4 regions of the Paenibacillus sp. FSL H8-0260 genome follow, and region 1 is predicted to be linked to each of the others. Evidence: riboswitches for the same ligand, from Rfam matches in the RefSeq annotation. Region 1 holds a riboswitch; each other region holds the start of a gene.
The links. A riboswitch is a leader RNA that binds a small molecule or an ion and turns the genes downstream of it on or off. The one in region 1 is predicted to bind cyclic di-AMP.

Region 1 (7,386 bases):
AGCTCCGTTTCCGAAATTTTCTTTTTCACTCCATCGATCCATCCAAAACACAAACATTCCTCAACTACGTCCAAATATAGCAACGTTTCTGGGTTTGACGTCATACTAACGAGAACCCAACAAGATTTTTCAGTCTTAGAATTCTCCTGCAGCCAAACTCTTAAATCTTCTCTCGTTTTTACTGTAATTAGATTTTTAATCTCCATAATTAAAATACAATTTCCTTTCTAGGTATGGAGTGGAGCGTCTTGCCCATCCGAGATTAAATTGCTTTTGCAGGAACCTGATACCAAAAAAGAGCATAGTCATTCATGGTGGAAGCATGGCCTAACTGCCGTAACATAGTAGATACATTGCCTCTATGATAAGTCCCGTGATTGGCGACTTGCAACACAATTTCTGATAGGCGTGTTTGGCGGATTCCGGCGAATGGATTGTCAAGCAGAATGGTTTGCTCCAAATCGGATTGATTGTGTAACCATGCTTTGTATTGTTCCGATAGCTGGGCAAAGATATTTACGTATTCATCCACAGAATCTAGAATGCTCAAATTTAGCGGGATACTTTGTTGAAAAGCCTCTGGCATGGCAGTGCCTGTTAATACAAGATACCACATCGTATCAACCGCATAGATATGGCTAAGGGCATGAGCGATGGTGGGAAATGAGCTGTTCACTTCTTGACTTAGCACAGAAGGCGGGAGTTCCTTGATTCTCCCCAGGATAGTTTGGTTTGCCCATGTGTGGTATTTAAACATTTCTACTGGATAATTTGTCATTCGTACATTCTCCTTTTGAATGGTCATGGATTTGTTTTTTGTTACTGTAGTTAATATAAAAGAAGAAGTATGACATCAGACTGTCATACTTCTTCATAAAGTTTGAGTGTGTTTTGAAGCTGCTCTTTTAAAATACCTCGCAATGCAGGGGGTTCGAGGACTTCGGCGCCGCTGCCAAAACTCAGCAGAATGGACCAAAGCCAACGTGCTTCCAATGGCTTATACACAGGAATTCGCATCGTCATGCTTTTATCGGAATGAAATTCCTTGTCGACTTGATGAAACTGATCCAAAGCTTCTGCCAAAGCCTCAGGGCCTACCCGGATCACTATTTCCTCCACCTGATCTGCCCTGTTTGAACAGCCAGCCTCTTTGGGTACCTCATGTTGCGAATGAAAGGTATCCTGCGTCAGGAACAAATTCAGCATCCGGGAAAGTCGGAACTCCCTATAGTCCTGCCGAGCCCGGCAATAACCATAGATGTACCAGTTGCTATATTTAAAATGAAGCTTTACTGGTTCCATTTCACGGGTTGTACGTTCATTTTTTACACTGATGTAATCAAAACGGACAACATTTCGTTCCGATATAGCCGCACGTAAAAGAGGAAGTGCGTCAGGATCCGTACGCCGGGTTTCAAGATCCACCGCGAGACTAGAGGTCTGTGGCTCCGTTCCAATCGTTTGCAGCCGTTCAATGGTTCCTTGCGTATGCTCATCTTCAAACACGGAAGAAAGACTGTTAAGTACAGTAATCAGAGAAGTGACATCATACGAACGGAGCAGGCTTTTATCCATTTTATATCCGTCCATGATGCCATATCCACCTTTAGTACCCTGATACGATACGACCGGGATGCCAGCGGCACAAATCACATCGATATCTCTATAGATCGTTCGCTGGGAAACCTGAAACTCTTCAGCCAGCTTGGAGGCAGATAAAACTTCGTGGTTCAATAGTTTGTAGATCATAGAAATCAATCGTTCCAATTTCATGTGTGCATTCCCACCCATTAGTCCATTTCGTGTTACAGCGTGATTATATCATAGAATTTTTCGGGCAAATTTTGGGCGGGAGGAGCTTTGTTGTTGGCGATGAAGAAATATCCTATGACAGAGTCGATTAAATCTATTTACAGATTAAATCCGCAGGCTCGCCTGATAAATCATTAACAGAAATAATAGCATCGTTTTTTTTCACAGGTGGTGTCCAATATTGCTCATTCCCAGGCAGGTCATCGAACCATTCGGCGTCCTTTGGACAATCTAGAATCATAAATTTTCCGTATTCCTGATCTCTGGATTGATGGTATTTGAGATAGGCTTTTCCGTTATCAATGGCGAGAATTTCTATTTTTCCTGAGGTGTGGCTCATGGATAAGCGTACTCTTTTGCCAAGTCCTGAGGTTCTGGCTTTGGCTTCTTCTACAATTTGATAGACTTGCTCGAGCGGTAATACGAAATCCCGGTTTCCGGCTACGGGCCGGTTCACAAAGAAGTAGTAGGGTGTAACGCCAGCCCATGAAAGCCGGTCCAGTAGTTCCCCTAAAATAACGGGATCATCGTTGATGCCTTTGAGGATGGGGGTCTGATTTACGACAATTGCCCCTGCGTTGTGGAGAGCTTTAAATGCTTTTTTGGCTTCAGGTGTAATTTCACGAGGATGATTGATGTGCGCCATAACATAGATTCGTTTGTCTTCGGTAGAGTAAGTACGAATCAGCTCCAGCAGCTCTTCGTCTTCAGAGATCCGCATCGGATTAAATACGGGAATTTTGGAACCCAGTCTAATGATCTTAACATGCTCAATGCTTCTTAGATTTTCAATAATGGATCTTAGCTTCGGTGTGGAGAGAATTAAACTGTCCCCGCCCGTAAGAAGTACGTTGTTAATCTCCGGATTATTTGCGATATACTCCAAGCCCGGAGAGACATCAGCCATCGCCTCTTTCACGTCATTTCGGAACAGACGCTTACGGAAACAGTAGCGGCAATAAGCCCCGCAGACCTCGGATACAATCAGTAGTGCAGTGGTTCTATACTTGTGCTGACAACCAGGTACCACATAATTCGTGTCCTCATCGGAGGCGTCCCAGCGCCCATACTCCAGCAGTTCACCTTCGTTAGGAATAACCAGCTTACGGATGGGATCATTTGGATCATCCCAGTTAATCAAAGACAGATAGTAGTCATTTACACGAAAAACAAATTTGTCCGTAATTTCTTTCAGATTCTCTTTTTCCAGCTCAGACAACATAGCTATTTTGTTAATATCCGTGAAGTACTTTACCTTTTGCACGTACATCTCTCCTTTGTCTCGTAGTGTGAGAAATGAGGGAGCCTTAGTGTCAAAGGCCAATCTACTGCCAGCAGGGTCCAAAAAAGCACAAAAAGAGACCCTTAGCAAGGGTCTCTGGTTATGTAAATAACATGAAAAGCAGACCCATCCACTGCTGACGAGGTTAGCTGACGGACTCGGGTAAGATGGTACCCTACATTCTAATGCTCAATGATTCGCCCCAATTAACTGGTTCCCCCGCTTTTCAACTGTAAAAGTTGGAAATTAAGCGTAGATAAAGTATACCCTATCAAGTTTTGAAAAGTCAAAAGAGAATCCTGGATTCACTTTCAATTGCTAGCGCTACTTCCGCCGAGTAGTTTAGGCAACAGCGTTAGCAGCTTCTCCCGGGTTAACGCATCACTAGAGTTCCATTTGCTTCCGTCGAGCAGATAAACATGTCCCTGACGTACTGCCGGGAGATTGTTCCAAAGTGAACTGTCTAGTAGCCGTTCCATCGCAGCTCGCGAGTCTTTGCGTTCCGGAATGAACATGAAGATATGATCTCCGGCGTAGGCAGGCAGTCGCGTTGGATCAACTTCGGCGAACCCTAACTCTTCGTCCAATATGGCCTGGATCTCTTCGGTCGGTTGTAAACCACATGGGGCATAAAGCGCAGTGGAGAATCCGGACATTCCCATAGCATACAGATGATCTCCATGATCATAGACCAAAGCAGAGGCGGTTTCTCCAACTTGGAGGGTTGTCGTGTAAAGCTGCTGCCAAATGGCAGCGTTTTTGATTGTGAATGACTCCAGCCATGCTTCGGCTTCGCGCTGTTTACCTAGCCAACTGCCTAATGTCCGCATTCGGTTGTCGAGAGGCGCAAATGAATCAAAGGTGAGTGTCGGAGCGATACCAGAAACTGCTCTGTAGGCTCTTTCATCACTATTTGCCAAAATGATCAAATCTGGGTTTAGGGAAGCGGTCAACTGCGGGTCCAGTGGAAACCCGACGTTGGCGAGCTTCTTAAGCCGATGTTTATAGACGCTGTTCCGGGCGAATGCTTCATCTCCACCGATAGGCTTTACGCCTAACGCGAGAAGGTCGCCAAGTGTTTCGCCATGATAGACAATACGTTTCGCTCGCTCTGGAATCTCCACCTCATGACCCGTCCAATCCTTGACGGTAAGCTTACGACCTTTCTGATGTGCATATTGTCCGGGTGTAACTCCGGTTTTTTGCCGAAAGCGGCGGCTGAAATAGTATTCGTCCGAGAAGCCGACCAGTCTGGCGATTTCCCGCAGTGGTTCAGTCGATTCCTGCAGGAATCGTTTGGAATGATTAATGCGCAGATCCGTCAGGTATTCAAGCGGCTTTTTACCCGTAAGCTGCTGAAAGATCGGTGTATATTGCCAGATTGATATTCCCGCCAGTTCAGCTAACTGCTTCACGGTGATACTCTCTGTATAATGCTCCTGAATGAATGTTATGGTCTTTTCTACGGATTCCGTAGGACTTGGCAGGTGTTTGGAAGGGTAATTATGCTCAAAAAGTAGCAGCAGCAATTCTTGGAATTTTAATTGTCGCTTGAATTGTTGTACATCATCGGTGTTATTCCTGTTCATGAGCAGGTCTTCGACTAGTCGGATTACCTTGGTGAACGGGTGCACAATTAACTCCCGTCTGCCGGAAAGCAGCTCTCCAGAATATCGTTTAGGAAGCTTGGTTGTATAAATTGCTGTAAAGGTGATGAGGTAATAATACAACGTCAGCTCCTGGTTGTCCGTACTATAGGAGATTCCAGGAGATAGTAGATAACATTTATCCGTACTTAGTATCACGCTTTGATCATCGAGGTTCAATTGTCCGTTCCCTCCAGTAAATATGAGAAGGGTATAGTCCTGGGTTGTACGCGTTATAGAGCTTGAATCGGCAGCTTGAATCATCAGTTCGGCCTCGTTTAGCTGAAATAGCAGAGAGTGGAGTGGGGGGCAGGACGATGATGTATGCAGCATGGGTTCAGCCTCCGTTCATTTGGTGAGAATGATTATCAATGAATTCATTGTATATAAAAAAAAGAAGCATATCAACAGCTGTTGACATGCTTCTTGCAGTTTTTTATCAGCCTTGTGTTAAACTCTTCATCACAGAAGGTTATTTCATATTCAATAGCTGTGGAATTTCGCCAAGCAGCCATTCTCTTGTTGTCGCATCACTTGAAGTCTTCATGATGTCTTGTGTATAGACATATCCGTTCTTGACAGCAGGAAGGCTCTTCCAGATAGGGCTCTTTAATAGATTCTCTGTGGATTGTTTTGCTTCTTCTGCCACTGGAGTCAAGAGGAATATCCGGTCTCCGGCATATTCTTTCAGGACTTCCATGGATACTTCCTGGAACCCTTTACCTTCATCAAGGATCGTCTGAATAGCTGGAGTTGCCTTGAAGCCATTCTCCCCATAGAGTACCTGGGAAAGTCCGGTTGCTGCCATTATAAACAGTCTGTCTCCTGGATAATAAGTGAAGACCGCAGCCGTTTCGCCCTCTTTCATGCCTGCGGATTTCAATTGCTTCCACATGTTCTCTTCAGCGGTTTTATACTGCGCAAGCCATGCTTCTGCTTCAGCCGTTTTACCAACAATTCCACCAATGTCCAGCATACGTTCCTGGAGTGGGGCAAAGGTATCAAATATTATAGTGGGTGCAATTTTGGAGAGCTGTTCAAAATCAGCTTCATCTGTGCCCGCATAGATGATCAGGTCAGGCTGAAGCTCCAATGTTTTTTCCAGATTGATAGGGAAGCCTACATCCTCCACACCTTGTAATTGATCTTCAAAAACCTGGCCTTCACCCATAGAAAGAGGATAACCTACCGCCTGCACACCAAGTGCGAGCAAATCGCCATAAGTTTCTCCAGAATAGATAATTCGCTGCGGATTCACCGGAATCTCTACAGTATGCCCTATGTAATCTGTATAGGAGCGGGTAGTCGCTGCTGCTTCATCTGTACTGCTATCTGAGGGTTCTGCTGAAGGTACCGCGGTTGCAGCGGAAGAGTTCCCGGTTGCGTTCACCTTACTATTGGCAGAGGATTGTTCCTTTGAGTTTCCGCACGCCAGTAGCAATGTACTCAGCAAAAATAGTACACATACTACAGCGAAGGACTGTCGTACCTTGTTCATATCTTATTGCCTCCCTATTATATGTAACGACCACCAATAATGATAATCATTCTCGATTAAAATATATCATAAATTAAAGCCTCTTTTTACTCAATGGACAAAAAATAACCCCGTAATTTGATTTGTACAATCAAGTAAAAAGGATGTGTTTAAAATTATTTTGAATTATTTTTAGCTGCTTGGAAAAATACTCTAAATAACAGCAATCGAGAGAAAGAGAGGGAGCTTGTCTTGATAACAAACTTGGCAGAAGGAATCCCTTGAAGCACATAGGATTGTGGTGTTTTTTTGAATCTGATTACTGTTATGTATTAAGATGTTCAGGTGATGCAAAAATCCAGGTTTGTCCACATTGATTGTAATCGTTATCATTACGTGGCATGTTATCTACCGTGCTTGACGTCAGTAGAAGGGCTTTGTTATGGTTTTTATAGTCAAACGCAAGCCGAAATAGCTTTTTGTAGAATATGCAGAAGGTTTTGCGTAAGATATTCTAACCAAACATAATACGAGGGAGATGGTTGATTGTGATCAAAGGAATTATTTTTGATTTTGACGGAACGATTATCGACACGGAGACTGCTTGGTACACCGCATTTAACGAGGCTTATGCAGAATATGGAGTGGATCTGACGCTTGAACAATATTCCACCTGCATCGGCACGAGCTTGAACAGTTTTAATCCTTATGAATATTTAATGACTGATCTTAAGCTAGCGATTGACAAAGAAGAGTTCAGTAAGGCTGTTAAACAGAGACACAGCAAACTTATGGAGCTTGAAACAATACGACCAGGCATTCAGCATTATCTTGATTCCGCCAAAGCAGCTGGACTGCGCATAGGGCTGGCCTCAAGTTCTTCACTGGAATGGGTGGAAAAATATCTGAATCAATTGGGTATTCGCGAGTATTTCGAATGTGTTCGGACTGCCGACCATGTGGCAAAAGTGAAACCAGATCCGGAGCTATATAACCAAACGTTAGCTTGTCTTGGAATCACAGCTGATGAGGCGGTTGCTATCGAGGATTCACCGAATGGATCTAAGGCAGCGGCAGCAGCTGACATCCGTTGCATTGTGACGCCTAACGAAATTACTAATTTTCTTGAATTCGATAAGCAGCACCATAAAATTGATAATCTAAGTCTT
Region 2 (7,386 bases), 3.3 Mb from region 1:
GAATACGCCAAGTGGGGAACGTACCATTATGCGGATCATAAGGGCATTGGTGTGGATCGTTCAGTCAAATCGGGAACGGGGTATAGCGGACAGTATATAGGTCTTAATGCATCAAATTATGAGAATCTAGCGTCTTGTCCAGAAGAGCTGCTGCTGTTCTTCCATCATGTTCCATACACGCATGTTCTGCAATCGGGACAAACGGTTATACAACATATCTACGATACTCATTTCGAGGGGGCAGAGCAGGCTGCACAGCTTCTAGCAACATGGGAATCACTTGAAGGCAGCATGGATAGTGGATTGTATGTGCAAGTGAAGCAACGTCTTGAAGAGCAAGCAGAGCATGCGCAGGAATGGAGAGATCGGATCAATACGTATTTTTACCGCAAGAGCGGAATTGAGGATCTTAAAGGCAGAAAGATTTATTAGATTTTGAACCGAGGGATGATGATAGTGAGCCTCACGATTAGAGCGATTTTGAAAGATTTAATGGGAACTGTGGAACAGGTAGAAGGGACTGTGGATATTCTGAACCCAGGGGAACCGGAAACTGAAGTCACAGGGATTATTACGGCCTTTTCTGCCACACAAAATATTGTGGAGCAAGCAATAGCGTTAGGAGCCAATTTGCTGATCACGCATGAAGGTGTATTTTATAGCCATCACGCGGCGAACGAGTGGTTAGAAGGTGATCCGGTTTATCATGCGAAAAAAAGTCTGATCGAACATTCCCCAATAGCTATTTTTCGTTATCATGATTATTGGCATCGGCAAGAGCCGGATGGGATTATGATGGGTTTGCTGCGAGAGCTGGATTGGTCAGACTATGTGGAAGAGCAGCAAGCGGCTGCTACGATTCTCACTATTCCTGCTATGACTGTAATGGAAGCTGCTCAGTATATTAAAAGTAAGCTAGGCATCTCTTATGTACGCGCTGCTGGTGACCTGTCTCTGTCCTGCAAACGCGTAGGGATATTAGTAGGTTACAGAGGAGGCGGGACGATGGCTATTCCGCTTTTTAATGATCACAATCTTGATTTAATTATTGCTGGAGAAGGACCAGAGTGGGAGACTCCGGAATATGTGCGGGATGCAGGGCACCAAGGAAAATCTAAAGCGCTCATCATGTTAGGTCATGCGGAGAGTGAAGCGCCGGGGATGAAATATTTAGCTGAAATCTTAGCAGACAAATATCCCATGCTTCCTACCCGGTTCATTGCTGAACAACCCATCTATCAGATGGTTTAATCTGGGGAAATTAAGAGTACGGAATAAATAAACATATTATGGAGAAAATGAAGGGAAACAGGTCACTGAGAAAGGAGTGTTTCAATGGAAATTCCTTTGGAGGCTGATGAAGTATTAAGTCGGATCAAAAAGCTGCAAAGCGACGGAAGCTCAATCAGTAAAAAACAAGTAAAGCAAAGCGACCCAGAGCTTATGAGAAGTGCGCTGTTCTTTTTTCCAAGCTGGGAGCATGCATTGAAAAACGCCGATCTTTTGTAGCCATAGTATTGTAAAAGGAAGCTAAGTGGACAGGGGGAGATCTCTGATTCTGCTTAGCTTTTTTCTTTTTTATGAAATCATTCGTGCTGTTCATGTGAAATAATATTAACAAGCTTGCCAAACGGATCGGGGACATAGAAACGACGAACACCCCAAGGTACAGAAACTGGCCCAATATTGGTATTGAAGATTGTCGTTTCTTATTAAATAGGAAAGTACTGGTGAATCACCCCCTTTTTCGCTTGCTTCAGAGCTGTTTTTCTAAAGAAAACGAGTAAACAAGAGCAAAAGAAAGAGAAAATGAAGAGTATGCTTAATATGAAATGAAAAGCATTGCTTTCAACATTATTTTGACCAGAGCCCTCCTTTACAAGAAAACCTTACAAGAGTATGATTCATCTCAGAACTGAGAATTATCTTAAATTTACAATTACATAAGCAATCCGCTTAATTTCCGTTTCTGGAAAGCGGGGGAACCAACAACTGGCAGCCGATGTGAGAGTCGGCACTGGTTATGGGGTGAATCCTGTTCCGGGTGCATAATATGCATCCCTGCAGGTAGGGCAACTCTCACTGCCCGAATCCGACAGCTAACCTCGTAAGCGTATGGAGAGAGGATGAATGGCGTGTTTAGTGATGAATAGCCACAGAGAATCCCTCTGTGGTTTTTTGCTGCGTTTTTAAGCAGATATAGTCGTAGAATTTATTATGAAAGAGGTGTTACCTTTGCCTATCGCTAAACTGAACGGAACTTCGCTCTATTATGAAATCAATGGAACTGGCACTCCGGTTGTGTTTATCCATGGACATGGATTAACACACAGTATGTTCAAACCACAGCTGGAGTATTTTTCCGATAAATATAAAGTGATTTTGTGCGATTTACGGGGGAATGGCAAGTCTGGTAAACTGTTGGAGGCCCCACATGAGATTATTGAGACGCAATGTCTGGATCTGATTATGCTGTTGAATGACCTAGGTATCCGTGAAGCAGTTTTTGTAGGAATCGCCTATGGTGGCTTAGTCGTTCAGCATATTGCCAAACAATATCCTGAGCGTGTAAAAGCAATTGTGGTCGCGGATAGCTTTTGTAGGACTCACGGATCAACAATAGTAGGGAAAATACAAACTATGGCAGCATATTGCAGTTTACTAATGTATTATCTCCCAAGCGAGCTGGTGTTGCCTTCGATTCGGATGATGTACCGAGAGCGCTGGAGTCTGGCCTACAATGAGATTAGAAGAGGACTGCTGGACAAACGCCCCCGGGAGTTATATCGGCAAAGGCTGGCTACGAGCCATGTTGATTACACCAGATGTTTAAAGGCTTTTAAACGTCCTGCATTATGTATTGTGGGGGACTTTAATGAATTTGGAGTGAATTGTATGAAGGAAATGGTGTCTCAGCTGCCGCAGGCGCAGTTGGCGATTATTCCGAACGCATTAGATCCAAGTAATCTGTGCCAGCCGGAGCAATTCAATGCGATTCTTCAGCGTTTCTTAGAGAAGCAGCAGGGCAGTCAGCAGATTAGCTGATCTATAGGGAGACCTTCACAAGCGAAGCGTTTAAGTGAGAAAATAGGCGACCCATAGCCAGGGCGGAATGAGCTGGCTATGGGTCGTCTTTCTGGGAAGAACTTTAGGGGAATTCTCCCTAAAATGAAGGAGATTATGGCTCCTAGAACGTAGATTAGGGAAATCCTCCCTAATAATAGGATGTTTTTAGGAAGGATTTCCCTAATATAATGGACATCCAACTAAAGGCTGGCTTATCAGTAGTAAAATCTACGAATGAGCCAGCCTTTGGCTATTTTACTAACCGATGGATGTTGAACATTTACAAGCATATTGTACCTAGAACGCCACTTAATGTCCCACCCTACCACAGCATCAAATATAGCTCACCCGACGTGGGAAAGAACGGTAGACCTAAGTAGTGATAGTAAGTGTATAGAGGAAGGCGTAACAAGCAGCACATCTGCTACTCTTGCTTTTTGTACAATGCGATCTACTCGTGTAAGATTAAGATAATTCATACTAAAGGAGCTGAGTCATGATGTCTCAAGCTGAAACTATAAAACTGACTTCATTATCTTCAAAAGGGGGCTGCGGCTGCAAAATCGGTCCCGCCGATCTCATGCAGGTTATTCGCAGTCTGCCACCAACTGTTCCTAACCCGGATCTACTAGTAGGTCTTGATACTAGTGATGATGCAGGGGTGTATCGTTTAAGTGATGAATTAGCGTTAGTGCAAACTGTTGATTTTTTCACGCCGATCGTGGATGATCCCTATTCATTTGGTCAAATTGCAGCAGCCAATGCATTAAGCGATATATATGCGATGGGTGGAAAGCCGCTTACGGTGCTTAATATTGTGGCTTTTCCTATTTCTGTTTTAGATAAAAGCGTTCTTGGTGACATTTTGCGCGGTGCAGCGGATAAAGTACAGGAAGCAGGAGCTACTCTTGTGGGCGGACATTCCATCGACGATAAAGAGCCCAAATTCGGATTGGCCGTTACGGGCCTTGTGCATCCTGACAAAGTAAGAACGAATGCGGGCGCCAAGGTGGGAGACAAGCTGATTCTAACGAAGCCTATCGGTGTGGGGATCTTAACAACTTCCATTAAAAAGGATCAGCTATCTCCTGAAGAAACCACACGCCTTACGACAGTAATGTCTACTTTGAATAAAAAAGCGGCTGAAATCATGGAGCCTTATGATGTACATGCTTGTACAGATGTTACCGGATTTGGGCTACTGGGACATGCCTCGGAAATGGCTAAAGGGAGCGGCACGGGCCTGATCATTCGTCAAGGCGATGTACCGATGCTGCCAAGAGTAAGAGAGCTTGCGGAACAGGGATTTGTTCCAGGAGGCACTAAGAATAACTTTGCCCATCTGGAAGGCAGCATTCTTTATCCGGAAGAGATGGACCAACTAAGCCGCTATATTCTATGTGACGCTGTGACTTCTGGCGGATTGCTGATCTCTGTGGCCCCCGAACAAAGCGAAGATTTGCTAAAAGAGTTAGTAGATGCAGGGGTAGAAGCGGCATTGATCGGAGAGGTAACGGAAGAGCATCCGGGTCAGATTACGGTTATAGCTACTGTGGAATAACTGTTGTATATCAGCTTAGAGCAAATTATGAAGGTTAGCCACCAGAGGAGAGAGCATATTGTTTCAGGACATTACACTGGAAGAACTTAGAGTGTTAAAAAACAAGAAGCAGATCACCATTATTGATGTTAGATCTCCTTCTGAATATAAAGATGCAACGCTGCCGGATAGTTTGAATATTCCCTTTTTTGATGATCAGGAACGGGCTGAAGTAGGGACGTTGTATAAACAGACAAGTGTGCAGGCCGCGAAAGAACGTGGTTTGGAGATTGCTGCGGCAAAACTGCCTTCTTTTGTCAAAGAATTTGCAGCGATTCAAGGAGACAAAGCAGTATTCTGCTGGAGGGGAGGTATGCGCAGCCGTACAACTGCGACCGTACTCTCTTTAATGGATATTCATGCTTACCGGCTGATAGGCGGCTATAAGGCTTATCGTAAATGGGTGCTCGACGAATTGGAGTCCTATGAATGTAAGGCGAAGTCTTATGTGATTCACGGAAATACAGGCACAGGTAAAACCAATCTGTTACACCGCCTGAAAGCGCAAGGCTACCCCGTTCTGGATTTGGAAGGGATGGCAGGTCATCGTGGTTCTATTTTTGGTGAGATTGGCCTTCGTGCGAACAATCAAAAAACGTTCGATAGTCTTCTTTTAGAGGAGTTAATTAAGATCGGGGATTCTCCTTATGTACTATTTGAAGCGGAGAGCAAAAAGATTGGTAAGGTAGTAATGCCCCCATTTATGGCCGAGCAAAAAGAGAGCGGAACACAGATCTGGATTGAGATGCCTTTGCAAGCCAGAGTGCAGCAAATCCTTGAGGATTACCGGCCAGAAGAGTACAAGGAGCAGTGTATTTCTGCATTTCGGAGTATTAAATCCCGAATTCATATCCCTGTTGCAGCAGAAATCGAACGATGCTTGCAGGCGGATTTGTTCGGCGAAGCTGTGGCGCTGCTGCTAGAATATTACTATGATCCTAGATACGATTATACGTCCACTCAGTATGAAGGCATTGAGAGAGTTACTTTTAAAGTGAATAATCTGGATGAAGCTGAGACTGCTGTGCGTTCTTTTTTAAAACATCAAGAAGTATAAGTTTCGCGTTATGGTTAAAGGGGGCTTTACTTAATATGATCTATTTAGATTACAACGCTACAACACCAGTAGATAAGGAAGTAGCAGAGGTTATGATCCCTTATCTTTACGGTCATTTTGGGAATCCCTCAAGCAGTCATTCTTTGGGGCGGGAAGCTAAACTCGGAATAGAGCAGGCAAGAACACAGGTGGCTGATTTCCTGAATTGTGCGCCGGGTGAGGTGCTTTTTACCAGTGGGGGTAGTGAGTCTAATAATACTGTCATTAAAGGAGTAGCCCAAACGTATCGCCATAAAGGTAATCACATTATCCTGTCTGCTATTGAGCATCCAGCTGTAATTAAACCTTGTCAGTACCTGGAGCAGATGGGATACAACCTGACTTATGTACCTGTTGACTCTTATGGAATGGTGCAGGTTGACGATGTGAAAAAGCAGCTCACGGACCAAACCATTCTGGTCTCCATCATGCACTCTAATAACGAAACGGGCACGATCCAGCCGATCAAGGAAATAGCTGAGGTCTGCCACCAACGGGGCATTCTTATTCATACAGATGCTTCACAATCTGCGGGAAAAGTAGACCTCGATGTAGCGGATTTGGGAGTGGATTTTCTAACGCTTGCAGGCCATAAATTATATGCGCCCAAAGGCATTGGAGCATTGTACATTCGGGACGGCATTCACATTGAGCCTTTGATACACGGTGCGGGCCATGAACGGGGGCGAAGAGCGGGGACAGAAAATACACCCTACATTATTGGCTTAGGAAAAGCCTGTGAGCTTGCTGCTGACTCTGATTCTAGAAAAAGAGTTAAGCAAGTTACGGAGTATTTCTATGGAAGACTGCAGGAGTCTTTTGGCGAAAAAATTCATTTGAATGGTCATAAACACAAGCGCTTGCCTAACACCCTTAACGTTAGTTTTCTTGGAGCAGTGGGTCATGAAATTATCGATTCCCTGGAAGCTGTGGCGGCTTCAACGGGCTCGGCGTGCCATTCCGGTGAAACGTTGATTTCGCCTGTTTTAAAGGCTATGCATGTGTCGGAGAATATTGGACGGGGAGCGGTTCGTTTTAGTGTGGGACGATATACGACTACAGCGGAAATCGATGAGGTCATCGATAAGCTGAAGGTGTATTTGTTATAAGCTGAAATCGTATTAGTTGTGAGGTTCGTTTTTGCAAACAGTGACAAAGTGTGAATCCTAGTGAACGGACTTTGACTTCCAGTGGACGGACTATGACTCTCAGTGAACGGACTATGAATCTCAGTGAACGGATTATGGCTCCCAGTGAACGGACTATGGCTCCCAGTGAACGGACTCGCTATCGGACTCAGGCGCTCTTATTTGCAATATTTTCCTATTTTTGAGTTGCTATAGGACTCCATAGGCGTTATTAGTACAAAATAGACACTACTGAGCACCATTTCTGCCCAATAGCGCCTCTCAGGTCCGATAATCTCTCTAAACAGTGATAAATTAACGAATAGCGGCATCTGAGTCCGAAAGATCAAGCGTTGAATCCGCATATTACAAAAAAAGCATCTGCCACCTCCTTCAAAAGGAATCGCAGATGCTTTTTTTAACTTTTTTTAGTGATTATACAATCGTAAAGCCAGCACTTGCATAACCAGTGACTGTATTTACAAGGGTAAGACCTG
Region 3 (7,386 bases), 2.0 Mb from region 1:
AATAATCGTACCGATTTCGACTACGAACATGACCGGATTTTTGATTAACGTCACCGGGTTAAGCTTAATAAAGCTATCCTTTATAGCGCTTAGGAGTATGGGTCCCGTCAGCAGCTTTTTTCTTTTTACAGTACTCATCTTGTTCTCCCTCTTCCTACCGTAAGGTCAAATATTCTGCAATCGGGCCGAGCACAATGACCGGCAGAAACGTCAGCGCACCGATAATTACTACGGTACCAATCAGAATTCCGGTGAACAGACCATTGTCTGTGCGGAATGTGCCAATCGTCTCAGGAACTGGCTTCTTCTGGATCAGTGAGCCTGCAACTGCCAGCATCGCGATTATAGAGACATAACGGCCAAGCAGCATTACGATCCCGGTTGTAACATTCCAAAAGGTGGTGTTGTCCGCAAGCCCTTCAAATCCTGAACCATTGTTCGCGGCAGAAGAGACATATTCATATAACACTTGGCTAAGTCCATGGAATCCGGGATTCGTGATGGAACCGTTGCCCAAGTCCGTTAAGAACGCACCTGCTGTTGGTACAAGGATAATGAACGGATGCACAAGGATAGCAATCGCAATTAGCTTCATCTCCTTGGCTTCTATCTTTCGCCCGAGAAACTCTGGTGTTCTGCCAACCATTAGTCCACATAAGAAGACACCCATGATGGCATACATCAGCATATTGATTAGTCCGACACCTTTTCCCCCGAAGACATTGTTGAGCATCATTAGGGCCAGAGGGGTAATGCCACCCAGCGGTGTCAGCGTATCATGCATATTGTTAACACTACCTGTCGTAGCTGCCGTTGTTACCGAAGTGAACAACGAAGATTGCGGGATACCAAAACGTACCTCTTTACCTTCCATGCTGCCTTGCGAAGACTCGATCCCCAGCGCATTGATAGCTGGATTGCCTTTGGTTTCCGCATAATAATTCAATCCCAGCAGTAGTACGAACAAGGTCATCATTGCTGTGAAAATCACCCAGCCCTGACGTTTGTTCTTAGCGAACAATCCGTACATATATGGCAGAGAGGCTGGCAGCATCCACATAGAGAGAATCTCCAGCACGTTCGTAAGTGGATTAGGGTTCTCGAAAGGATGCGCTGAATTGGCTCCGAAGAAGCCGCCACCATTCGTACCTAAGTGTTTAATTGATTCCAAAGAAGCGACTGGACCGATAGCGATTTGTTGTGTCTGCCCTTCGAGTGTAGTGACCTCAAGCGATGGCTTGAGCGTTTGTGGCACATGCAATCCTACCAGCACCAATGAAACTAGCAGAGCTAATGGAATGAATACACGAATATGTGCTTTTACGAAGTCCTCGAAAAAGTTCCCGACTGATTTCTGTCCTGTAATCCCTCTGACAAAAGCAACCGCAACAGAAAATCCGCTCGCTGCAGACGTGAACATCATCATCGTGATGACTGCCATTTGTGAAAAATACGATAGTCCCGTCTCCCCGCTATAATGCTGCAGGTTCGTATTGGTCATAAAGCTGATCACCGTATTGAATGAAAGCGTCTGTTCCATATCGGCAATTCCATTCGGGTTCAGCGGCAATCCCCGCTGTAATCTCAGAAAAATATAACTGAAAGCAACCAGTACGATATTAGTTAAAACAAAGCTGAGTGCATACTTCTTCCAGGACATTCCGTCCCGTTTTTTCAGGCCGATCAGCTTATAAATACCTTTCTCTGTGCCTGCAAACCAGCGATCCGTACGATTCGGTTCGTTAGAAAATACATGATATAAATACGTTCCCATCGGCTTGACCAGCAAGATGAGAATTACAATTACGACGACTATTTGCAAAATGCCCATGAATGCCCCTCCTTAAAATTTCTCAGGATGAATCAACGCGTAAACCAGATATAAAAACAACAGTAGGGTAACAGCGATTACTAGAATCACAGCTTATCCCTCCCCGTATCCTCAACTACACCTGCGCACCAGCGCATAAAGCCATAAAATAACCCGTAAATTACAGCTAACGAAGCCACCATATACAGATCCATCATATCTTCCGCACTCCTTCCATTATCCTTGATGAGGTGATCTATCGATTAGAAAATCAGCATCACCACTATGGGAATAGATTACATAGCTCGCACCAAGTCTTTTATAGACCAATCTAGGATTTATTGAACTTGTAATCACAAAAATCGGCTGTGTCGTCCAGGTACGGCACATCTGAATATAGCGGCAGCAAAGCGGAAAGCTGCTCTCAAACAGATATACCCTGCCTACCGGGAACGATGGGCGAAACCAAGTGCTCTGATGGCGGGTATCCACTAGAATAACCTGCTCAATCCCGAGCTCCTCAAGTAAAGCTTTCTCAGCCACATTGTTGGTTAATCCCGCCATCTTAATACCCCTGAACTTCAGAAGTTTAATGAAATGTTCTCCCGCCTTTGTAGGCGCACATACAAGCACATATTCATTCTGATCCGTCATCTTTTTTTCTCCTCCTGCTCATTTACAACAAGGAGGCAACGAAAATCTCCGAAAGGATGTTGACCTATCGTCATTTTCGGGCACAACCTAAAGCTCGGTTGTGTCACGTCATTAGACGCTGCCTTACAAATACCGCTAATGATGAATTTAGCGACCTCTTAGGGGAGGCCTCCATAAATGCTTTGCTTCTAAGAGCACAGCAAAAAGCCACAAAGGATCTCCTCTGTGGCTCGCTAGCGGTCACATTGCACTCATCCTCTCTCCATACGCTTACGAGGTTAGCTGTCGGATTCGGGCGGTGAGAGTCGCCCTACCTGTATAGATGCGAGCTCACTCACACCCTCTACAGGATTCACCCCATAATCTGCTTCCGACTCTCACATCGGCTGCCGATTGTTGGTTCCCCCGCTTTCCTTACCGGAAATTAAGCGGATCAAATATTCGATTGTCGTTGAAACAGGAGTAATCATACTCTTATGCACGAAGACTTGTAAAACCTGAATGATGCCAAAATAATGCAAATTAAAAACTATTTTCCCATTAGATAGCGCTTACTTGATATCTAATCTCTCTATATCTCTTGTTTACTCGAGTTTGGAGCGTTTAATCGCTATCTATAACCCATGTGATTTTATTCACCTTTTTAGAGCGAAAATACTGCAAATTCCCATTATAGGTAGAAACGCAAGAAGCTGAGGCTGAGCGAGAAAGAGGCGCGATAACACGCCATAAATACCTATTTACCTCGTTTTTCAGTCGTAGTCGGCAGGATATGGTTAAAATTGCTCTAAAAGAACATTTTCCGTTTTTTACAGAAAATCTTGAAAAGAGTATGATTCGGGTTGAATCTAATTCATGAAAAACAATCAACGCTGAGTTCCTGCATTCGCAGGGAACGGGGGAACCATCAGGCCACCTGGCCTACTTGGGGTGAATCCAAAGGAGACTGCATAAGTCTCAATAGGTAGGGCGACTCTCACCGTCCGAATCCGACAGCTAACCTCGTAAGCGTAAAGAGAGAGACCCTTGATCCGCCACGCTTTGGCCCAGGTATATCTGCCTGTAATCCAAAACCGCAGCAGAGGTCCTCCTCTTGCTGCGGTTTTTGCGTTACCTGAGCTTATTAGGTGATAGCACGCTGGATGGAGTGAATGTTTTGAAGCACTATTATTTAGGGATACATCAAGGGCTGCTTGAGCCGATAAGTCTAAATTACGTTTGTTTCGGGGCCTTGTGGTTCGAAGAACATAATCACAGGTACATTGTAGGCTATGCATTTGGCCAGAACCAGATCCAAGCCCTTCGCCAGTTCAGCACACCTTCTTCTTGTAAAGACTGTTTAGACTCTAAGATTGTATATGAGATATATAAAAAAATTCGAGAACAACAGCAGCAGCAGGATTGGTCATCGCACCAAAAGCTCCCGTGGTTTACAGCCTTCAAGGAGCCTTGGAAAGATGTAAGCGCCGGTTGGTATGTCTTGAGATCCCGCAGCACCTTTCCCTTACATCTATCTGTTATACGAAAAGAGAAGTTCCGACTATGGCTAGAGCATACCGCAGTCTGTGAGAATAAAATGGAAATGCTCGCTTGTGTAGAAAGGGCTAGTGTCACTCATCATGTAGACTTAAAGCTTTTGGAAATCTAAGGAGGAACCCTACTATGGACCAGCGCAGACTATCCCGCATTGAAGTATTTGTATTGGATGAACCCGAGCCTATTCACTATGGAATGGAAGGGGCTGAAGGCTGCCGTTATGGTATTCTGAAGCTCACCTGTAAGGGAGGCTGCAGTTGGGGGGCTTGTCTGATCTCTGCCAACACCAAAAATTTCGATCTCATTAAATGGAGTTCTTTTTTACGGGCCATCTGTCATTGCCGTCTTGAAGAAGCGCTGGATAAGGTCCGCCGCGAAGGTTCAGATTGGGAACAGGTTAAGCTTGAGCTAGTTCAGGGTGCTTTGCAGGATTTAAAGGCCAAGCTCCAGGGTAAATCCTTGGCAGGGCATATTCAGCAAGGGCGTCTGTACAGTGTTGCAGCAGGGGGGAGCAATTCCAGAAGTGAACGGCTCTACTACAAGCCTTCAAAAGCTTTATCCACTGCCTCCCAGCAGAAACACAGTTGCCCGGAACCAGACACCGCCGATCTTATCAATAAATCCATCTCTTACTTTTCTATATTATAGATTCAAGCAAATCTCTCAATCTGAAAGGATCGTGTTCACCATGCCTGACCCCTTACCTCCCGAGTCCACCTACAGTACTAAATTTGCAGAGTGTGTTCAAAAGTATACTAATGAAGTCTACGTACTTAGTTCCATGTTGTTAGAACAATCTAATGAGGCAGACAAGATTACTATCCGCACCTTCACAGAGCTTCATAAAATATATCGTCAGGATGATTTTGATCCTCAGTTATTCTCTATCCACGCTTACCGCACTTGTATTCACCAGTGTGCTGATTCTTTTGCCCGGCGCTCCCTTCTATCGGCTAAGGCATTACCTTGGGAGGAACAGCTTGTGAAGGTCATGTGGTACGGCCTAAAGCTGCCTCTTTCTCAAATAAGCATTATTCTGCAAAAAAGTGTTCCCGCACTGAAAACACAGCTTAGAGCTCTACGGGAGCAGATGACCACCCAAACGGATATACTAACGAGCGCAAATCTTTCTATAATTTAGTCACTGACAAGAATTCAGACAATCTTTAAGCGCATGAAGCATCTAACGGACTCAGGAGCCTTTAATTGAAGCTTTTCCACAAATATAGCCGGCGTTCGGACTCCAGTAGAAATCCCGAGCAGTGAACGTCTCGGATCGTCTTAAAGCAAGCCCTAATCATCTTCCACCAAGGCTTACGGACCCAGATGACGTTATTTGCACGTTTATCGCCTTTTGAGCATAGTATCGGACTCCAGTGCAACTATTTGGTTAAAAGAGCTACTGATTCACCCTTTTTCATGCCAATAGCGACTATAGTGTCCGATATCTTGCCAAATCTCGATGATTGCTGCATTTAAGTGCTGCTGGGTCCGTTAGCTATATCAGCTCGTATACAAAGAGATTGCCAACTCAAAAACGGGGATATCCCAGCAACCATAAACGGCTGTTAGGATACCCCCGAAAACTCAGTGCTTACTATTACGCTTTACTCTTACGCGCCTTACCGTACATCCACAATCCCGCCAACATCCCCACTATAGCAACACCAGTCAATAGACCTTGAACAAAATCCATAAAAGTGGAGCCATCCGGAAGCATTCTACTAACCGTAGCCAGCGATACCGAACTCATTAAAAGCATAATGGTATATTGTTCGCTTGTAGACATCATTAGCACTCCTTAAAAGTTATATGAGGTCATCTTAGATCTTGTAAGCTTTCATTGCTTTTCTAATTTCTTTAATACTTGGGCGTTTGCCGTACATCAGTACGCCGGTACGATAGATCTTGGCTGCCAGCCATCCGAAGATGAAGGTAGTCACAAGCAGGATCAGCAGCGATACAATGACTTGCCAGATCGCCACCTCGCCGACACCAATTCGGAGCAGCATCGTCAATGGTGAGGTGAAGGGCACATAACTCGCTATCTTAACCACTAGAGTATCTGCATTGGAGATACTGAACAGTGGAACATAGAACGCTACGAAGCCTAACATCATGATTGGCATTACCGCCTGACCGAGATCCTCCGTACGGCTGACAATCGAACCTACAGCCGCATACATCAAGGCATAGAGGAAGTAACCTAATACGTACAAGACAAATCCATAGAGCAGCAAGTTAATATTGAGCTGGCCTAAATCGAGATCAAAATCAGCCAATACAGTCGCATTATGCGGGAGCGTCAAATTGACGACGATCGCTGCGACAAAGATCCCAATTTGCAATATTCCTACTAGGAAAACACCGATAACTTTACCGAACATTTGCGCTAAAGGTGAGGCACTTGTAATCAGAATCTCCATAATCCGCGAGCTTTTCTCAGAAGTTATCTCTGCGGCAATCATGTTGCCTGTCATCATAATGGACATAAAGAACAACATAAGCATGGCATATACGATAATGTAGTTAATGGCTGGAGTGTCCTCCTGAGAGCTTTCACTGCCACCGCCTGCGTTAAGCTGTTGTGTAGTAATCTGCACAGGCGTTGACATTGCAGCAATCTGTTCAGAGGTCAGCTTGTCGCCAACGATGAATTGTGTGTTTGCTTGCTGAAGTGCATTTTGGAGATAAACTTGCACATCTCCGTTTAGTTCCCCATCATTACTATGATAAGTAACGGGTGGAAGCCCTTCACCAGTAGGTTCCGCAAAAGTAACATAACCTTCTACGGTCTCTTCATCTAATGCTTTCTTTAACTCGGCATCCTCCGCAGAAGCATATTGTACTATCTTAGCCTGTGGCATGCCCTCTGGCGCAGTATAAGCCTTCAACAATTCTGCAACCTGATTTCCCTCTTCAGCAATCACAGCAATTTGAGTAACTTCACTTTTGGCCGAATCACCCTTAAACTGATCGATGATATAGGGAAGATTCATCCCTATGCTGAGCAATAATACTAGAATCAAAGTAGTAATCATAAATGATTTCGTTCTAACTTTATTTTTAAAGGTAAAGCCGATAATTGTCCCCATCTTATTCATTAGATTCACCCACCGCTCTGATAAAGATTTGGTTTAACGTAGGTTCCTTGATTTCAAAATGCTCCACTTCACCCTGTGCTATCGCCTGCTGTAAAATACGCTGTGCTGCACCGATCTCACTGATCGATAACAGATACCCACGCTCCAGCTGTTTAACTGCTGTAACACCTGCGATGGACTCCAAACCTTTTACCTCATTAGCTGTACGCAGCAATACTTCTTCCCGCGGGTAGCCATTCTTGATCGTGCGGATATCCCCTTGAACGACCGTATTGGATCGAT
Region 4 (7,386 bases), 1.2 Mb from region 1:
GGATGCACCTGTTAAGCTTGTTGAATTTGGTGATTTCAAATGTCCAGCTTGTTCCCAATTTGCTGGCTCCATGAAACCGAAAATTGTTCAAGATTTTGTCAACGAGGGAAAAGCAGCTCTTTACTTTGTAAATATGGCTTTCGTTGGTCCTGACTCTGAGACAGCTTCACTAGCTGCATTGTCTGTATACCATCAGAATAAGGATGAATTCTGGAAGTTCTATGATGCTGTGTATGCGCAGCAAGGGGATGAGAGCGTGGAATGGGCCACTGAGGATTTCTTGGTAAGCCTTGCTGAAAAAGAGAAATTAGTGATCGATTACGATCTATTGCGTAAAGACATCCAAGAGAAAACTTATGCAGATGAGCTGAAGAAAGACATTCAGTTGGCAACTGACGCAGGCGTGACAACTACGCCTTCGCTCTACATTAATGGAGTGAAAACGGCTGAACCTTTCGATATTGAAGCGATTACATCTGAAATTAACACCGCCGCAAAAGCAGTGGAGGCAAAGTGACAAAATTCCTATCTTTTTGCAAGCGTAACTGCCTCTATCTGGCCTGGTTCGTCTCTTTGGTTGCTGTAGCTGGTAGCTTGTATTTAAGTGAAGTCTTGAAGTATGAACCTTGTAAGCTTTGCTGGTTTCAGCGGATTTTTATGTATCCGCAGTTATTTTTGTTGGGAATTGCCACTTTCCGTGGAGATAAGCGCATCATTCCTTATGTGCTTCCATTAAGTTTGATTGGTGGCAGTATCTCAATCTATCATTATGCGGAACAGAAGATTCCAGCGTTAAGTAAAGTTCTACCTTGTACAGTTGGTGTTCCTTGTAATAAAGATTACTTGAACTACTTCGAATTTATAACGATTCCTTTGTTAGCTTTAATAGCGTTTGCTCTAATAAGTCTCCTTCTTTGGTATGGACGTAGGGAAGAAGAAGTGATTGAAGTAGATGCTGAGGAGAGCTTAGGATTTTAGTTTTTACTTTGGAAGTTACAAAAAAGCTGAAAAGGTATTAAAATCACGGGCTAGAGGGATAATTGAAGATAATGAAAGAGAGCATCCAATAAGACGCTATATTTGAGCTTATTGGATGTTTTTTCATTCTTTTTTCATTTTTTTCAACGCTTTACTGTAGGCACTTTGTAGACTAATATTAGACCTTGTGAGAAGTTGAATATGCGCTGAATTTTCTTAGGAAAAACGGGGGAACCAAACTTGGCATTCATGCCAATGGGGTGAATCGGAACCGGGTCGAACAGATCTCTACCGTAGGGCTATAACCACAGCCCGAATCCGCCAGCTAACCTCGTAAGCAAGGTGGGAAAATGACCATGCATAAGCATGCGGATCATTTCCGTATGCTTATTTTTGTGTCTGCATTTATGAAATCCACCGATGAAAACAGCGCACGGAAATTCCGTTTCAGCTCCCAAAGAAAGGAACTGTATCCACCATGGTAAGCAAGGTAAAACGACTATTGATCGGACGTCCGATGAAGTCGAATGAACTCGATCATGAAAAGTTATCCAAGGTTAAAGCACTGGCTGTTCTGTCTTCTGATGCGCTCTCGTCTGTAGCCTACGGAACGGAACAAATTCTGATTGTACTAGTGGCTGCCGGGTTTACTGCCATCTGGTATTCCCTGCCAATTGCATTAGCCGTATTGGGCCTGCTGGCCATCCTGATTTTATCCTATCGGCAGACGATTTTTGCTTATCCGCAAGGAGGCGGAGCTTATATCGTAGCCAAGAGTAATCTTGGTATTCCGACAGGGCTGCTCGCTGGGGGTTCATTATTGGTGGATTACATTCTTACCGTAGCGGTTAGTGCCTCGGCAGGGACGGATGCGATCACATCGGCTTTTCCAAGTCTTCATAATCATACTGTTCTCATCGCTGTATCTGTTATCGTTTTATTAACAATCATTAATCTTCGCGGAGTGACTGAATCGGCTTCATTTATCGCAATTCCAGTGTATTTGTTTGTGGTTTCAATTGTTGTTCTGATTATCTCCGGTATCGTTAAATATGCAATGGGTGGCGCGCATGCGAATGTTCCTGAAATAGGCAGCGCCGTATCTAATGTAAGTTTGTTTCTACTATTAAAAGCGTTTAGCTCTGGTTGTTCAGCCCTAACGGGGGTTGAGGCCGTATCTAATGCGATCCCAAACTTTAAAGCACCGGCTGAGAAGAATGCAGCCAAGACGCTAATGATCATGGGACTTATCCTTGGCTTTATGTTTACCGGAATCACTGTGCTGGCGTATTGGTATGGTATTGTGCCAGATGAAAAGGCTACGGTTGTCTCTCAGATCGCTGAATCGACCTTTGGCCGTGGCGGATTGTACTTTTTCATTCAAGGGATTACAGCAGTGATTTTGTTCTTGGCAGCTAATACAGCATATTCAGCGTTTCCGCTGCTCGCCTTTATGTTTGCAAAAGATAAATATCTGCCACATGCATTTATGGTCCGTGGTGACCGCCTGGGTTTCTCAAACGGCATTATTTTTCTAGGAGTTATGTCTATCATACTTGTGACTGCATTCCATGGGAATACGGAAGGTTTGATTCCACTATATGCGGTTGGCGTGTTCATTCCTTTTACCTTATCCCAACTGGGGATGATGGTGCATTGGATCAAAACAAGACCCGCTGGATGGGTGAAAAGATTTGTAGTAAATACCATCGGTATGCTGACTACATTGACGATTACGCTTATATTTATCATTACTAAATTCTCGAGCGTATGGATGGCATTCATTTTCTTACCTGCTGTAATGTTCGTGTTCCACCGTATTCATAAGCATTATTTGAACACTGCGGATCAACTGCGTATATGTCCGGCTACGGATAAACCTGTAATTAAAGGAAGTACTGTAGTTGTTCCTGTTGCAGGGGTTACACGTGCTGTATTACATTCCATCAGCTATGCGAAGTCTCTAACAGATAATGTTGTTGCTGTGTATGTAGGCTTTGATGAAGAAGACATTCATAAGATGGAGCAACGGTGGGAGGAATGGAATCCAGGTGTACGCCTGATTGTACTTCGTTCCAGATATCGTAGTATCATTCGTCCGTTAGTGAAGTTTATCGATACGGTAGAGTGGAAGACCGCTGCGACGGATCACATCACGATTCTGATTCCACAGTTTATTACCAAACATTGGTGGCAAGCCGTGCTTCATAATCAGACCAGCTTTTTAATCCGCTCGTATCTAATGAATCAAAAGGACGTTGTAGTAGCGACTGTCCCGTATCATTTAAATAAATAAGTAGAAGATTAAAGATGAGGTTATATCCGGAACGTTCGGAATATAACCTCTTTTGTATTTTATATGAAGGAAATTGTTGCAAATCCACAGAATTTGAAATTTATATGTTGACACAGAGAATGAGAATCAATATCATTTAAAAGTGAAGCAGAGGTAAAGGTCACCTTTGAATATCAAAGCAGTTACATATAGGAGGGTTTTTAATGTTTTGGCTTAACAGAAAAAGATCAGGAAGCATGAAAGTGACGATGAGCGGACTAATAGTGATGACGCTAATACTTTCCGCTTGTGGTAATAATAATGCTGAAAGCTCATCAAATGCAGGAACAGCGCCTACAGCAGAATCTACAGAGGCACCTGCTGCACCTAAGACGTTAACAGATGCAATGGGTCATAAAGTAACGATTCCGGCTAATCCCCAACGCGTTCTGGGTTCATATTTAGAAGACTCTTTGGTAACTCTGGGTGTAACTCCAGTAGCTCAATGGTCAGTTACAAATGGCGTTCAGGATTATCTGGCCACTGAATTGAAGGATGTTCCTACAATTAGTTACGACCTTCCGTTAGAGGCTGTAACCAGCTTTGCTCCGGATCTTATTATCATCCCATCGGAGTCTTCTGTTCAGAACGGGATTTACGATCAGTTGAATAAGATTGCACCCACTTATGTAATTGGGGATGAACTAAATCAAGATTGGCGCAAATCGTTGCTCAAGATGGGTGAGATTTTGAACAAAACCCCTGAAGCAGAAAAAGCCATTAAAGATTATGATGTTAAAGCAGCGGCTGCGAAAGAACAGCTTGCAGGAGCTATTGGACAAGAGTCCGCGGCTATTTTATGGTTGGTGCAAAAAAACTTCTATATTGTAGACGAAACCCGCAGCAGTGGAGCTGTATTATATACAGACCTTGGCGTAACGCTGCCTAACTTAGTAACAGAGATCCCAGTAGGAACAAGAGCAACTTGGAATCCGATCTCACTAGAGAAGCTTTCTGAGCTGACCGCAGATCATATTTTCCTTGTAAATAGTGATAAGACTGAGGGTTCGGAGATCCTAGATAGTGCAATCTGGAAGGGCATCCCAGCTGTAAAAGCTGGAAATGTGCATGAAATGAGCTCAACAAGCAGTTGGCTTTACAGTGGGGCGAACGCTGGCAGCAAAATCATTGACGATGTGCTAAAAAGTCTTGTGAAATAAAAGTCGTAATTCACCATGAATGAGACTGATCATTTCGGTGGGGAAGGGCGTGCAGATCAAGTATCTCGGGATACAAAGATCTGCACCATTTTTTTATAAACCAATCCCATAGTACGGAAAAATCGTTCCTGCAATTGTACAACATAAATATTTTTGCGATAATGAGAATGATTGTTGTTATCATATAAACCATTGTAACTATTGAATAAGGAGACGACTCATGGTTTCACCCTCAGATTTCGCAAATCGTATTAAAAATGAACCCAAAAAAGCTCTACATACCCGACCGGCAGCTGCCATTGGTATTCTTATTTTTGGACTTGCTGCCATTGCCTTCGGATTGGCACTTTCGGTCTCAGTGGGTGCGGCAGATATCAAGTTAGCTACGGTATGGGAAGCTATATTTCATTTCAATCCAGATTTACAAAAACATCAGGTGATTAGAGAACTGCGATTTCCACGTGCTATTGCTGGCGCCTTAGTCGGTGCTTGCTTCGCAGTAGCAGGGGCTATCATGCAGGGGATGACAAGAAACCCGCTTGCGGATTCAGGGCTGTTAGGCTTGAATGCAGGAGCAGGGGTAGCACTGGCCATAGTATTTGCTTTTGCACCCTCACTCTCATTCACTTCACTAATGTTGTATTGCTTTATCGGTGCCGCTGTGGCCTCTTTTATCGTATTCGGAATCGGTTCGCTTTCTTTTAATGGCCTGACCCCCTTGCGATTGACATTAGCAGGTTCGGCAGTTAGTGCTTTATTGGTTGCTATTAGTCAGGGAGTAGCTATTCTTTTCAACTTATCTCAGGACATAGCCTTCTGGTTAGCTGGTGGGATGGGTGGAGCTAGCTGGACTCAGATCAAGATTATGTTCCCTTGGGTGGCCGTAGCCTTAATTGCAGCGATGATGTTATCACGATCCGTCACATTGCTCAGCTTAGGAAGAGAAGTTGCGGTTGGCCTGGGGCAGCGGACAAGGTTAGTTCAATTGGCATGTATGATTGTTGTGGTTATCTTAGCTGGAAGTGCGGTTTCAACGGTTGGCCCGATTGCTTTTATAGGACTAATTATTCCACATGTTACACGTTATTTCGTTGGAGTGGACTACCGCTGGATTATCCCTTGCTCGGCAGTTCTAGGGAGCTTATTGATTATCTTTGCAGATATTGCCGCAAGAATGATAAATGCACCGTATGAGACACCGCTAGGAGCCTTAATTGCCATCATCGGCGTACCGTTCTTTATTTATTTAGCGAGTAAGCGGAAGGGGGAGCTGTAATGCCCAAATTAACCCTTACTCCAGATGAAAAAGAACGCCGCACACGCGCCCTAACGGTGTTATCACTCCTTGCTATACTGATCGTCGTTGTGTTTATAGTCAGTATGAATACAGGGTTTATGCGTCTATCCCCACTAGAGGTATTACATACACTCATGGGTGATGGAACACATCAGCAAAAGCTTATTTTATTTGATTTCAGATTACCCCGCATCGTAATTTCATTGTTAGTTGGAGCGGGCTTTGCAGTATCGGGCTGTATTCTACAAAGTCTCGCACGTAATGCACTCGCTGAACCGGCTACGCTGGGCATAAGTGCTGGTGCAGGTTTTGCGGTAATCATTTTTATCTCGTTTTTTCCGGCTACAACAGCAGCTCCGGTATTTGTCTTGCCTCTCCTAGCACTTGGTGGGGCTGGCCTGACCGCAGCTTTAATCTATATTCTTGCCTACCGGAAGGCAGATGGTCTGTCTCCTACAAGGCTGATCCTTATCGGGATTGCGGTCGCTGCAGGAATCAATGCTTGCCAGCTTGTATTGGCACTTAGGCTTGATCCTAATAATTATCAATTTGTAGCTACTTGGATCGCCGGGAAAATATGGGGTGGGGATTGGAGATTCGTCCTTGCTTTGCTGCCTTGGATCGCGATTCTGTTACCGTTCGCCTTCTATAAAGCCCGGGTTCTAAATGTATTGAATCTAGGGGACCATACTTCATTAGGTCTAGGAATGCGTGTGGAGAAGGAACGTATTCTCCTTCTGGTAACAGCCGTAGCGCTTGCCGGCTCCTGCGTCGCGGTAAGCGGAGGTATTGGCTTCGTCGGCCTGATAGCACCACACCTGGCTCGCAGGCTGGTGGGACCCCGTCATCAGGTGTTATTACCTGCTAGTGCTTTGACAGGGGCGCTTCTTATGATTACCGCTGATACCATTGGTAGATGGGTATTGCAACCTGCCGAAGTTCCTACTGGCATTGTGGTTGCGATTATTGGCGCACCTTACTTTTTATATTTACTCGCCAAGTCGAAAGCGTAAATTAGTTCATACTTAGGAGCTTAGCTCCATAAAACTTTTAAGGGAGTTGTAGATCATGTCAGAACGTTTGAATACAGAAGAATTAAGTATTGGGTATGCTGAGGCTACTATAGTTAAGGGATTGAACTTGTCTATCCCTACGGGGAAAATCACCGCACTAGTGGGCGCTAACGGCTCCGGTAAATCTACAATCCTCAAAACGATGGCCCGGATTATGAAGCCGAAGAGTGGCACCGTAATGCTGGACGGCAAATCGATCCATAACTTTTCAACTAAAGAGGTTGCTCGTCAGCTGGCGATTCTACCGCAGAACCCAACAGCTCCTGACGGTCTGACGGTATCTGAGCTGGTTAGCTACGGTCGTTTCCCTCATCAAAAGGGATTTGGCACGATGACCGCAGAGGATCGCAACATCATCTCCAACGCCATCTCTGTTACGGGCATGGAATCTTTTCATGATCGCCCTATTGACCGTCTCTCTGGTGGACAACGTCAACGCGCTTGGATCGCTATGGCGTTGGCTCAAGAAACAGATATTTTATTCCTTGACGAGCCTACAACGTTCCTAGATATGGCGCATCAGCTCGAAGTTCTTCAACTTTT

Region 2: another riboswitch for cyclic di-AMP. It lies ahead of MHI51_RS26090 (alpha/beta fold hydrolase); the one in region 1 lies ahead of MHI51_RS11415 (KamA family radical SAM protein).
Region 3: another riboswitch for cyclic di-AMP. It lies ahead of MHI51_RS02840 (hypothetical protein); the one in region 1 lies ahead of MHI51_RS11415 (KamA family radical SAM protein).
Region 4: another riboswitch for cyclic di-AMP. It lies ahead of MHI51_RS16715 (APC family permease); the one in region 1 lies ahead of MHI51_RS11415 (KamA family radical SAM protein).

Annotation. Positions count from the first base shown of each region.
Region 1 covers NZ_CP150298.1:2,607,771-2,615,156, forward strand. Annotated here, with positions in the region: gene MHI51_RS11400 (YdeI family protein) at 1-206, opposite strand, end outside; gene MHI51_RS11405 (DinB family protein) at 263-778, opposite strand; gene MHI51_RS11410 (YafY family protein) at 862-1,773, opposite strand; gene MHI51_RS11415 (KamA family radical SAM protein) at 1,907-3,082, opposite strand; cyclic di-AMP (ydaO/yuaA leader) riboswitch at 3,216-3,357, opposite strand; gene MHI51_RS11420 (helix-turn-helix domain-containing protein) at 3,406-5,073, opposite strand; gene MHI51_RS11425 (ABC transporter substrate-binding protein) at 5,213-6,238, opposite strand; gene MHI51_RS11430 (HAD family phosphatase) at 6,766-7,386, shown strand, end outside.
Region 2 covers NZ_CP150298.1:5,882,230-5,889,615, reverse strand. Annotated here, with positions in the region: gene MHI51_RS26110 (alpha-glucuronidase family glycosyl hydrolase) at 1-432, shown strand, start outside; gene MHI51_RS26105 (Nif3-like dinuclear metal center hexameric protein) at 457-1,251, shown strand; gene MHI51_RS26100 (hypothetical protein) at 1,336-1,509, shown strand; partial or broken gene MHI51_RS26095 (glyoxalase) at 1,587-1,697, opposite strand; cyclic di-AMP (ydaO/yuaA leader) riboswitch at 1,944-2,130, shown strand; gene MHI51_RS26090 (alpha/beta fold hydrolase) at 2,236-3,045, shown strand; gene selD (selenide, water dikinase SelD) at 3,566-4,627, shown strand; gene mnmH (tRNA 2-selenouridine(34) synthase MnmH) at 4,686-5,723, shown strand; gene MHI51_RS26075 (cysteine desulfurase family protein) at 5,759-6,871, shown strand; gene MHI51_RS26070 (exosporium glycoprotein BclB-related protein) at 7,325-7,386, opposite strand, start outside.
Region 3 covers NZ_CP150298.1:637,255-644,640, reverse strand. Annotated here, with positions in the region: gene kdpB (potassium-transporting ATPase subunit KdpB) at 1-138, opposite strand, end outside; gene kdpA (potassium-transporting ATPase subunit KdpA) at 155-1,831, opposite strand; gene kdpF (K(+)-transporting ATPase subunit F) at 1,844-1,921, opposite strand; gene MHI51_RS02840 (hypothetical protein) at 2,048-2,464, opposite strand; cyclic di-AMP (ydaO/yuaA leader) riboswitch at 2,716-2,905, opposite strand; cyclic di-AMP (ydaO/yuaA leader) riboswitch at 3,325-3,489, shown strand; gene MHI51_RS02835 (hypothetical protein) at 3,558-4,112, shown strand; gene MHI51_RS02830 (hypothetical protein) at 4,127-4,648, shown strand; gene MHI51_RS02825 (hypothetical protein) at 4,689-5,141, shown strand; gene MHI51_RS02820 (hypothetical protein) at 5,601-5,792, opposite strand; gene MHI51_RS02815 (ABC transporter permease) at 5,824-7,104, opposite strand; gene MHI51_RS02810 (ABC transporter ATP-binding protein) at 7,097-7,386, opposite strand, start outside.
Region 4 covers NZ_CP150298.1:3,775,524-3,782,909, reverse strand. Annotated here, with positions in the region: gene MHI51_RS16725 (DsbA family protein) at 1-517, shown strand, start outside; gene MHI51_RS16720 (disulfide oxidoreductase) at 514-978, shown strand; cyclic di-AMP (ydaO/yuaA leader) riboswitch at 1,173-1,332, shown strand; gene MHI51_RS16715 (APC family permease) at 1,457-3,274, shown strand; gene MHI51_RS16710 (iron-hydroxamate ABC transporter substrate-binding protein) at 3,478-4,473, shown strand; gene MHI51_RS16705 (FecCD family ABC transporter permease) at 4,694-5,749, shown strand; gene MHI51_RS16700 (iron ABC transporter permease) at 5,749-6,783, shown strand; gene MHI51_RS16695 (ABC transporter ATP-binding protein) at 6,839-7,386, shown strand, end outside.